Runella sp. SP2: one gene and its partner. The protein of the gene in region 1 interacts with the protein of each later gene in a pairwise test. Links are inferred from orthologs where the notes say so. Each region holds a gene or a part of one and is shown in the gene's direction. Other genes may lie near its edges. The genes, in order: secG and secA.

What was found.
Region 2: the proteins of secG (region 1) and secA interact in binary tests that used the Escherichia coli proteins (3 or more experiments, as listed by UniProt). The link is inferred for Runella sp. SP2 from one-to-one orthologs.

Annotation. Positions count from the first base shown.
Region 1 is NZ_CP031030.1:2,132,076-2,135,247, forward strand. Bases 1-2,847 are described here. They hold secG (preprotein translocase subunit SecG), read left to right. Parts: upstream 1-1,166; coding sequence 1,167-1,529; downstream 1,530-2,847. Other genes in these bases: DTQ70_RS08935 (LptE family protein), read left to right, coding at 1-272; DTQ70_RS08940 (hypothetical protein), read left to right, coding at 297-1,115; DTQ70_RS08950 (hypothetical protein), read right to left, coding at 1,604-2,026; DTQ70_RS08955 (LytTR family DNA-binding domain-containing protein), read right to left, coding at 2,031-2,441; DTQ70_RS08960 (two-component regulator propeller domain-containing protein), read left to right, coding at 2,608-2,847. Also shown: more of DTQ70_RS08960, read left to right, coding at 2,848-3,172. UniProt on the Escherichia coli protein: Subunit of the protein translocation channel SecYEG. Overexpression of some hybrid proteins has been thought to jam the protein secretion apparatus resulting in cell death; while this may be true it also results in FtsH-mediated degradation of SecY.
Region 2 is NZ_CP031030.1:2,793,250-2,797,490, forward strand. Bases 146-4,061 are described here. They hold secA (preprotein translocase subunit SecA), read left to right. Parts: upstream 146-510; coding sequence 511-3,861; downstream 3,862-4,061. Other genes in these bases: DTQ70_RS11705 (ABC transporter permease), read left to right, coding at 146-344; DTQ70_RS11715 (YggS family pyridoxal phosphate-dependent enzyme), read right to left, coding at 4,030-4,061. Outside these bases: more of DTQ70_RS11705, read left to right, coding at 1-145; more of DTQ70_RS11715, read right to left, coding at 4,062-4,241. UniProt on the Escherichia coli protein: Required for protein export, interacts with the SecYEG preprotein conducting channel.

The DNA of each region.
Region 1 (3,172 bases):
ATTTGCAGTTGGAGGGTTCTATTACTGCCTATGAAGTTACTCCTGCGGCACCTACGGCCAATGACCAAGCAGCACTCAACCGACTTACAATAACGATTCAAGTAAAGTTTACCAACAACAAAGACGAAGAAAAGAACTTCGATCAAAGTTTTTCATTCTTCAAAGATTTTCCTCAAAGTCAGACACTAAGCCAAGTAGAGAGCCGACTTGTACCCCAAATTTTGGATCAAATTGTCCAAGATATTTTTAATAAGTCGGCAGGAGATTGGTAGGTTTTGTATAAAACGACCCCATATATGAGTAATCGTTACGTAAAAGAATCATTTTCGTACTGGACGTCGCATCCAGACGATATTACGGAGGCGGACATTCCCTACCTCCAAGAAGCATCCGATTTGTACCCATATTGTCAAACACTACGGGTATTGGTTGCTAAAGCGACTGCCCTTCATCAGCCAGACGTGGCCGAAGTTCCCATTCAAAAAGCCGCAGCGTATTCAATTAGTCGAAATACCTTGCGAAAACTAATCCAAAACGAATTTCAATGGTCGCCCAATCTCAAGAGTAAAAAATTTGAAAATGTATTGTGGCCAGCTGATTATCAAAAGAAGGACGTAGAGTCATTGGCAAAACCCCGATGGAACTTGCCTGAATTACCAAAAATTAGTCTTTTTGACGAACCATTAGAATCATCACAGCAGAAAACATTAATGCCAGAATTGCCACCTATTGACGACACGACATTGCGCGAGAACGTATTGCAGAATGATTTAGAACAGATTGAGAGTTCAACAGCCGAAGAAAATGTAAAGTTGCACCGAGAACTAGAACGCCAAATTCAGATGGACATCATTGATAGCTTCATCGAAAATGAAGCTCGAATTGGACCCATCCGCGCTAACCTGAACGACGTAGTTAATGTTGAACCAGAAGACCTCGCCAAAAAACGAAATTCTACCGTCAGAGGAGAGGTGGTAAGTGAAGGGATGGCGAGAATCATGGTGCGTCAAGGAAAAATTGAACGGGCCATTGAAATATACGAGCAACTGATGTTGAAAAAACCAGAAAAAAAGGCGTACTTTGCCGAAAAGATAAAAGACTTAACCACGGAGTAGCAAGTGAAAGGTTAATCTTGAACTAGAAAACTCATAACTGAAAACAAAAAAATGTTTACCGTATTTATCGTTGTAATTGCTATTATCGCTGTATTGTTGGTTTTAATCGTACTGGTTCAAAACTCTAAAGGAGGCGGTTTAGCAGGAGAATTTGGAGGAAGCGGTGCGAGCCAAATGTTTGGTGTAAAACGTACTACTGACCTTTTGGAACAAATCACTTGGGGATTAGCAGGTGTGATGGCGATTTTGGCGTTGGTTTCGCATTTGTTCATCGGTGAGCCTCAAGCAGCAGGTGGAATCAATAGCGTAAACGTAGAGAAAGCGAACCAACGTTCGTTGCCTGCGGCTCCAGCGCCTACAACACCTGCACCAGCAACTACACCAGCTCCTGCACAACAACCAGCGCAGAAATAAGTCAGTGTTGCTGCTTCCAATTGGAAGCCTAAAAGCCACGAAGAAATCAATTCTTCGTGGCTTTTTTTATGGATTTAAGAATAAGCGCTGGTGTAGCTTTGGAGTGTACCGAGGTATTTTTGGGGGAGACAAATCTGAATGCCGTCGATGGTACAGCAAATAAAGGTTTGTAGGAAAAAACGCTTACTTTCCCAATGACGAATTTTTGTCCAAGGAAAAAGAAGTGGCGGATGCCCGAACTGGAAAAATGGCATAATGTGCAGATACATCCCTTCTTGGGTAAAGGCGAGCCGAAGCAAGCCGTTATAATTGGAGAGACCAACCCGCCCCGTCACGTTGGCATAAAAACCCTCTTTTAAGGGTTGGGTAGCGAATTTTTTAGCTAGGTTTTGCCAACCACTGACGTGTGAAAAACCATAGACAATTACCGACCACAGAATGGAAAATACGACCATAAAAGCGAAGGCGATGCCTGCAATATACAATGCCATTTCCATGAGTTTAGCTGGTTATTCGGTGGGCGAGTTGAAAAAAGTGATAGACTTGCTGAAATACCTTGCGTTTACGGCGCGCAATAGGTAGGCACACCCCATTTTGAAGATGCACTTCGTATTCAGGAAAATCACAGGAAGTAATCGAATCAAGATTGACTAAAAACGATTTATGAATGCGGGCGAAAGGATAGGTTTTTAGTTCTTGGTTGTATTCTTTTAAAGTTTTTGCCACCAGAAAACGCTGCCCGTCTTTTAGATAGATATTACTGTAGTTGACATCACTTTGGATATAAAGTATTTGATTGATTGGGATACTGACAAAGCGATTCATGTAGGGTAATGTGAGTTTGGGAATGGAAACTTTCCGCTGAGGGACTTTTACAAGCTGGGGCAAAAGCGGGTGAGTGAGCGCGTTCATAACTTCAAGGGGTTTTGTTATTTTGATGATTCAAAAATAAATTGGACAAAATCCCCGAAAAACTACCGATGAATAACTGGCGGCATCTGTAAAAAGGTGGTGGACTTGGATGTATTTTTGGTAATTTGCTATTTTGGGGATTGTTCAAAACATTGATTGGAAAAACATGCGGCTTAAAGGCGGGCTTTTGTTGTACTTGCTAGGGTGGGGTATTCCATCGCTGTTTGCGCAGGTGTTTCAAAATGCTTGGGTAGAAAATTTTGACAACCGAAACGGCCTTTCCCAAAACACAGTTTGGAGCATCAGTCAAGATAGTCGGGGTTTTCTTTGGGTAGGTACCGACGATGGGTTGCTACGGTACGACGGGTATCAGTTCAAACCCTATCGGGCGCAGATTGGCAAAGCAGCGGGGGGGCTTCCAAGCAATAGTATTCGGCAGTTATTCCACAATGGCGACGAGCACCTTTGGGTAGGGACACGGAATGGCATTGCCCAACTCAATATATTGACGGATTCTATACGTACGTATTTGCCAAACGTTAGAATACGAAAAATCCTGCCAGGCGCAAAAGGGAAGCTTTGGGTTGGTACGAACAAAGGTCTTTATTTTCTAGATACTAAAAGCAAACGTACCTACTGCAAAATTCCTAAGCTTAATATACTAAATGCCGCACAGCTTGATACCGACAGGCTATTGATTTCTACCAGCGACAACTATTGGTTGTTGGACG
Region 2 (4,241 bases), 660 kb from region 1 along the record:
CCATCAATATTTTCTTTTCCCTTTCGATGTTGGTGATTGAAAAACGAGACGATATTAAAATGCTGTTTGCCATGGGTGCAAATGCTTCAACCGTCAAACGCATTTTTTTGTTTGAAGGTAGTCTAATTGCATTCACAGGGGCACTCTTTGGATTATTTTTGGGAATCATTGCCTGTTTATTACAAAGGCAATATGGTTTGTTCTCCATGGGTATGGTGAGTTCGGTGGTGGACGCTTATCCCGTAAAAATGGAGTGGACAGACTTCGTCATTACGGCTGTCACCGTCATTTCCATCACGATTTTGGTGTCGTTTATTCCCGCCCAACGTGCAAGCCGACTTTAATTTTAAGCTGACATTTTGACCGAAACAAGCAATCAAACCCTTAAAATGTCATTAAACTGCTGACAAAAAGCTAATTTTGTAGAAAATTCCCGAAGCGGGTGCGATATTTGTGATAAAGAAAAATACATAAACCGTTGGCCTTTGTTGGTTGACTCATACAGTAACAATGATTAAATTCCTCACAAAAAGTTTTTCTGGGCTGTTTGGGACCAAATCGGAACGTGATTTGAAAGAACTTGCCCCCTACGTGGATAAAGTAAATGCCGAATTTGCTAAACTACGTACACTCAGCCATGACCAGCTTCGAAACGCAACGCAAGAACTCAAGACCTTTATTGCGAATGAACTCAAGGCCATCGACGACCAAATAGACGCGCTGCGCCAGCAAGTGGCTACCAATGCTGATATGGACGTTGATGCCAAAGAGAACATTTTCAAAAAAATTGACAGCCTTGGGCTAGAACGCGACAAAGAGTTGGAAAAAGTCTTGATGCAGATTTTGCCCACCGCCTTTGCCATTGTCAAAGAAACGGCGCGTCGTTTTACCGAAAATGAAAGTCTTGAGGTCACTGCCAGTCTTTTAGACCACGAACTCGCAATTAGGAAAAATCATATTACCATCGACGGCGATAAGGCTATTTGGAGAACGACTTGGGATGTGGCAGGCCACCCTATCAAGTGGAACATGGTTCACTATGATGTGCAAATCATCGGGGGAACGGTATTGCACCAAGGGAAAATTTCCGAAATGGCTACGGGAGAAGGTAAAACCCTCGTGGCTACGCTACCTGCTTTCTTGAATGCCATTGCAGGTCAAGGCGTGCACGTCGTGACGGTCAACGACTACCTTGCCCGCCGCGATAGTGAGTGGAATGCTCCTCTATTTGAATTTCATGGTTTGCGGGTTGATTGTATCGACCGCCACCAACCCAATACCTACGCGCGCCGCCAAGCCTATTTGGCTGACATCACTTACGGAACCAACAACGAATTTGGTTTTGATTACCTTCGCGACAACATGGCGCACTCGCCCGAAGAGCTTGTGCAACGCAAACACCACTTTGCAATGGTCGATGAGGTTGACTCCGTTTTGATTGACGACGCCCGTACGCCTCTGATTATCAGCGGCCCTGTACCGCGCGGCGACGAACAAGATTTTGCCGAGCTTAAACCCCGCGTATCGCGCATTGTAGAAGCCCAAAAACGCCTCGTGACGGATTTGCTCAACGAAGCCAAAAAGAAAATTGCGGCTGGCGACAAAAAAGAAGGAGGTTTGGCCCTCTTCCGTGCACACCGTGGTTTCCCCAAATACAAACCGCTTATTAAGTTCTTGAGTGAAACGGGTATCAAAACCCTCATGCAGGAAACGGAGAAAATCTATTTGGCAGAAAACCAAAAGTTGATGCCAGAAGCCGATGCTCCACTCTATTTTACCATTGAAGAAAAAAACAATAGCATCGAGCTTACTGAAAAGGGGCTTGACTATATGACAGGCTCAGCCGAAGACCCTAACTTCTTCGTATTGCCTGACTTGTCGATTGATTTGAATGCGATTGACAAAGACGCTGAGCTTACCGATCAGCAAAAACTTATTCGTAAAGAAGAAGTGTTGCGCGATTATTCGGTCAAAACGCAACGTATTCACACAATCCAACAGTTGTTGAAAGCCTATTCGTTGTTTGAACGCGACGTTGACTATGTGTTGATGGACGGAAAGGTAAAAATCGTTGACGAACAAACGGGCCGTATCATGGAAGGGCGCCGTTGGTCAGACGGATTGCACCAAGCTGTGGAAGCCAAAGAAAACGTAAAAGTAGAAGACGCTACGCAGACGTACGCTACGGTAACGCTCCAAAACTACTTCCGTATGTATCACAAGCTTTGTGGTATGACAGGTACTGCCCAAACCGAAGCAGGTGAATTCTGGACAATTTATAAGTTGGACGTTGTTAGTATTCCTACCAACATTCCGATTGCGCGTAAGGACGAAGAAGATAAAGTATATCGTTCGGTACGGGAGAAATACAACGCCGTGGTGGACGAAATCGTTGAGTTGGTAGGCAAAGGACGCCCAGTGTTGGTGGGTACAACTTCGGTTGAAAACTCAGAATTATTGAGCCGTATGCTTACCCTCCGTAAGATTCCACACCAAGTCTTGAACGCCAAACAACACCAACGCGAAGCCGAAATTGTATCGGAAGCAGGGAAACCTGGAACGGTTACGATTGCAACCAACATGGCAGGTCGTGGTACCGACATCAAGCTTACACCTGAGTCAAAAGCAGCGGGAGGTTTGGCCATCATTGGTACCGAACGCCACGAAAGCCGCCGCGTTGACCGTCAGTTGCGTGGTCGTGCAGGTCGCCAAGGAGACCCAGGAACGTCACAGTTCTTTGTGTCATTGGAAGATGGGCTAATGCGTATGTTTGGTTCTGACCGCATCGCGGGTGTAATGGACCGCATGGGCTTGGAAGAAGGTGAAGTGATTCAGCACTCGATGGTGTCAAAGTCGATTGAAAGAGCGCAGAAAAAAGTGGAAGAAAACAACTTCGGTACACGTAAGCGCCTCCTTGAATACGATGACGTCATGAACATGCAGCGTGAAAGCATCTACAAACGCCGTCGGAATGCCCTTTTTGGGGATCGTCTCGCGATTGACATTGCTGACACCATGTACGATGTTTGTAACGAAATCATCAACAATACCGAAGGTAGCTTCGACGAACTCGAATTGGCCGTCATTACCAATTTTGGCATTGAACCACCATTTACGCGCGATGACTACAACAAGCTAAAACCTGAACAACGAGTTCAACGCTTGTACGAAGCGGCTGAAGGCCACTATGCAACCAAAAATAAGTTTATAGCGGAACAAGTATTGCCGATACTGAAACAAATCCACGAAGAACGCGGTGGCACCATCCAAGAAATCGTGATTCCTTTCACTGATGGTATCAAAGGCACGCAAATTGGCGTCAATCTCGTGAAAGCCATTGAATCAAACGGTCGTGAGATTGTGCGTGAAATGGAGAAATTTGTAGTTCTTTCGCTCATTGACCAAGAATGGAAAGAGCACCTTCGCGACATGGACGACCTCAAACAGTCGGTACAAAACGCGGCTTACGAGCAAAAAGACCCATTGTTGATTTATAAGTTTGAGTCGATTGAGTTGTTCAAGAAACTAATGAGTAAGGTTAACTTCGAAACGATTAGTTTCTTGGTAAAATCGTTCATTCCTCAAGAAGAACCACCGCAACAACAACCGCAACGCCAAGTTCGTCAGCCTGAACCAGAACTTCATACCAACCGCGAAGATGAAGATTTTGCAGAAGTAGGTGGCCCAGATGCCTACGCGGCTCGTCAAACCGAAAAAACGATGCCTGTACGTGCCATCAAAATCGCCGACCGTAACCAAAAAGTAACGGTTCAGTACCGCGATGGCCGTGTGGTAAAAGATGTGAAATACAAGAAAGTAGAACACGAAGTAGAACGCGGCGATTGTGTCGTTATCGCTTAAGTTCTGCTGTACTGAATAAAGAAAAAAGCCCCGACCGCATGGTCGGGGCTTTCTCGTTTAAGTCATCGGGTTGGTAATCGGGTTGCTCACAACCCGCCACACACCATAATCGGGTTGTGAGCAACCCTTCACACAAAAGCGTCGGGATGTGAGCATCCCTCTTCACGCTTAGCGTGAGCCAAAGATGGCGCTACCTACGCGGACGAGCGTACTTCCTTCTTCCACCGCAATGGGGTAATCTCCGCTCATGCCCATCGAAATTTCTTTAAGGTCAACATTTGCAGGAAAATCAGCCGCGCGTGCATTTAGCTTGTCAAAAAGCTGTTTTAAGCCTCTAAATTCCAAACGCACTTGGTCTTCGTCATCGGTGTTTGATGCCA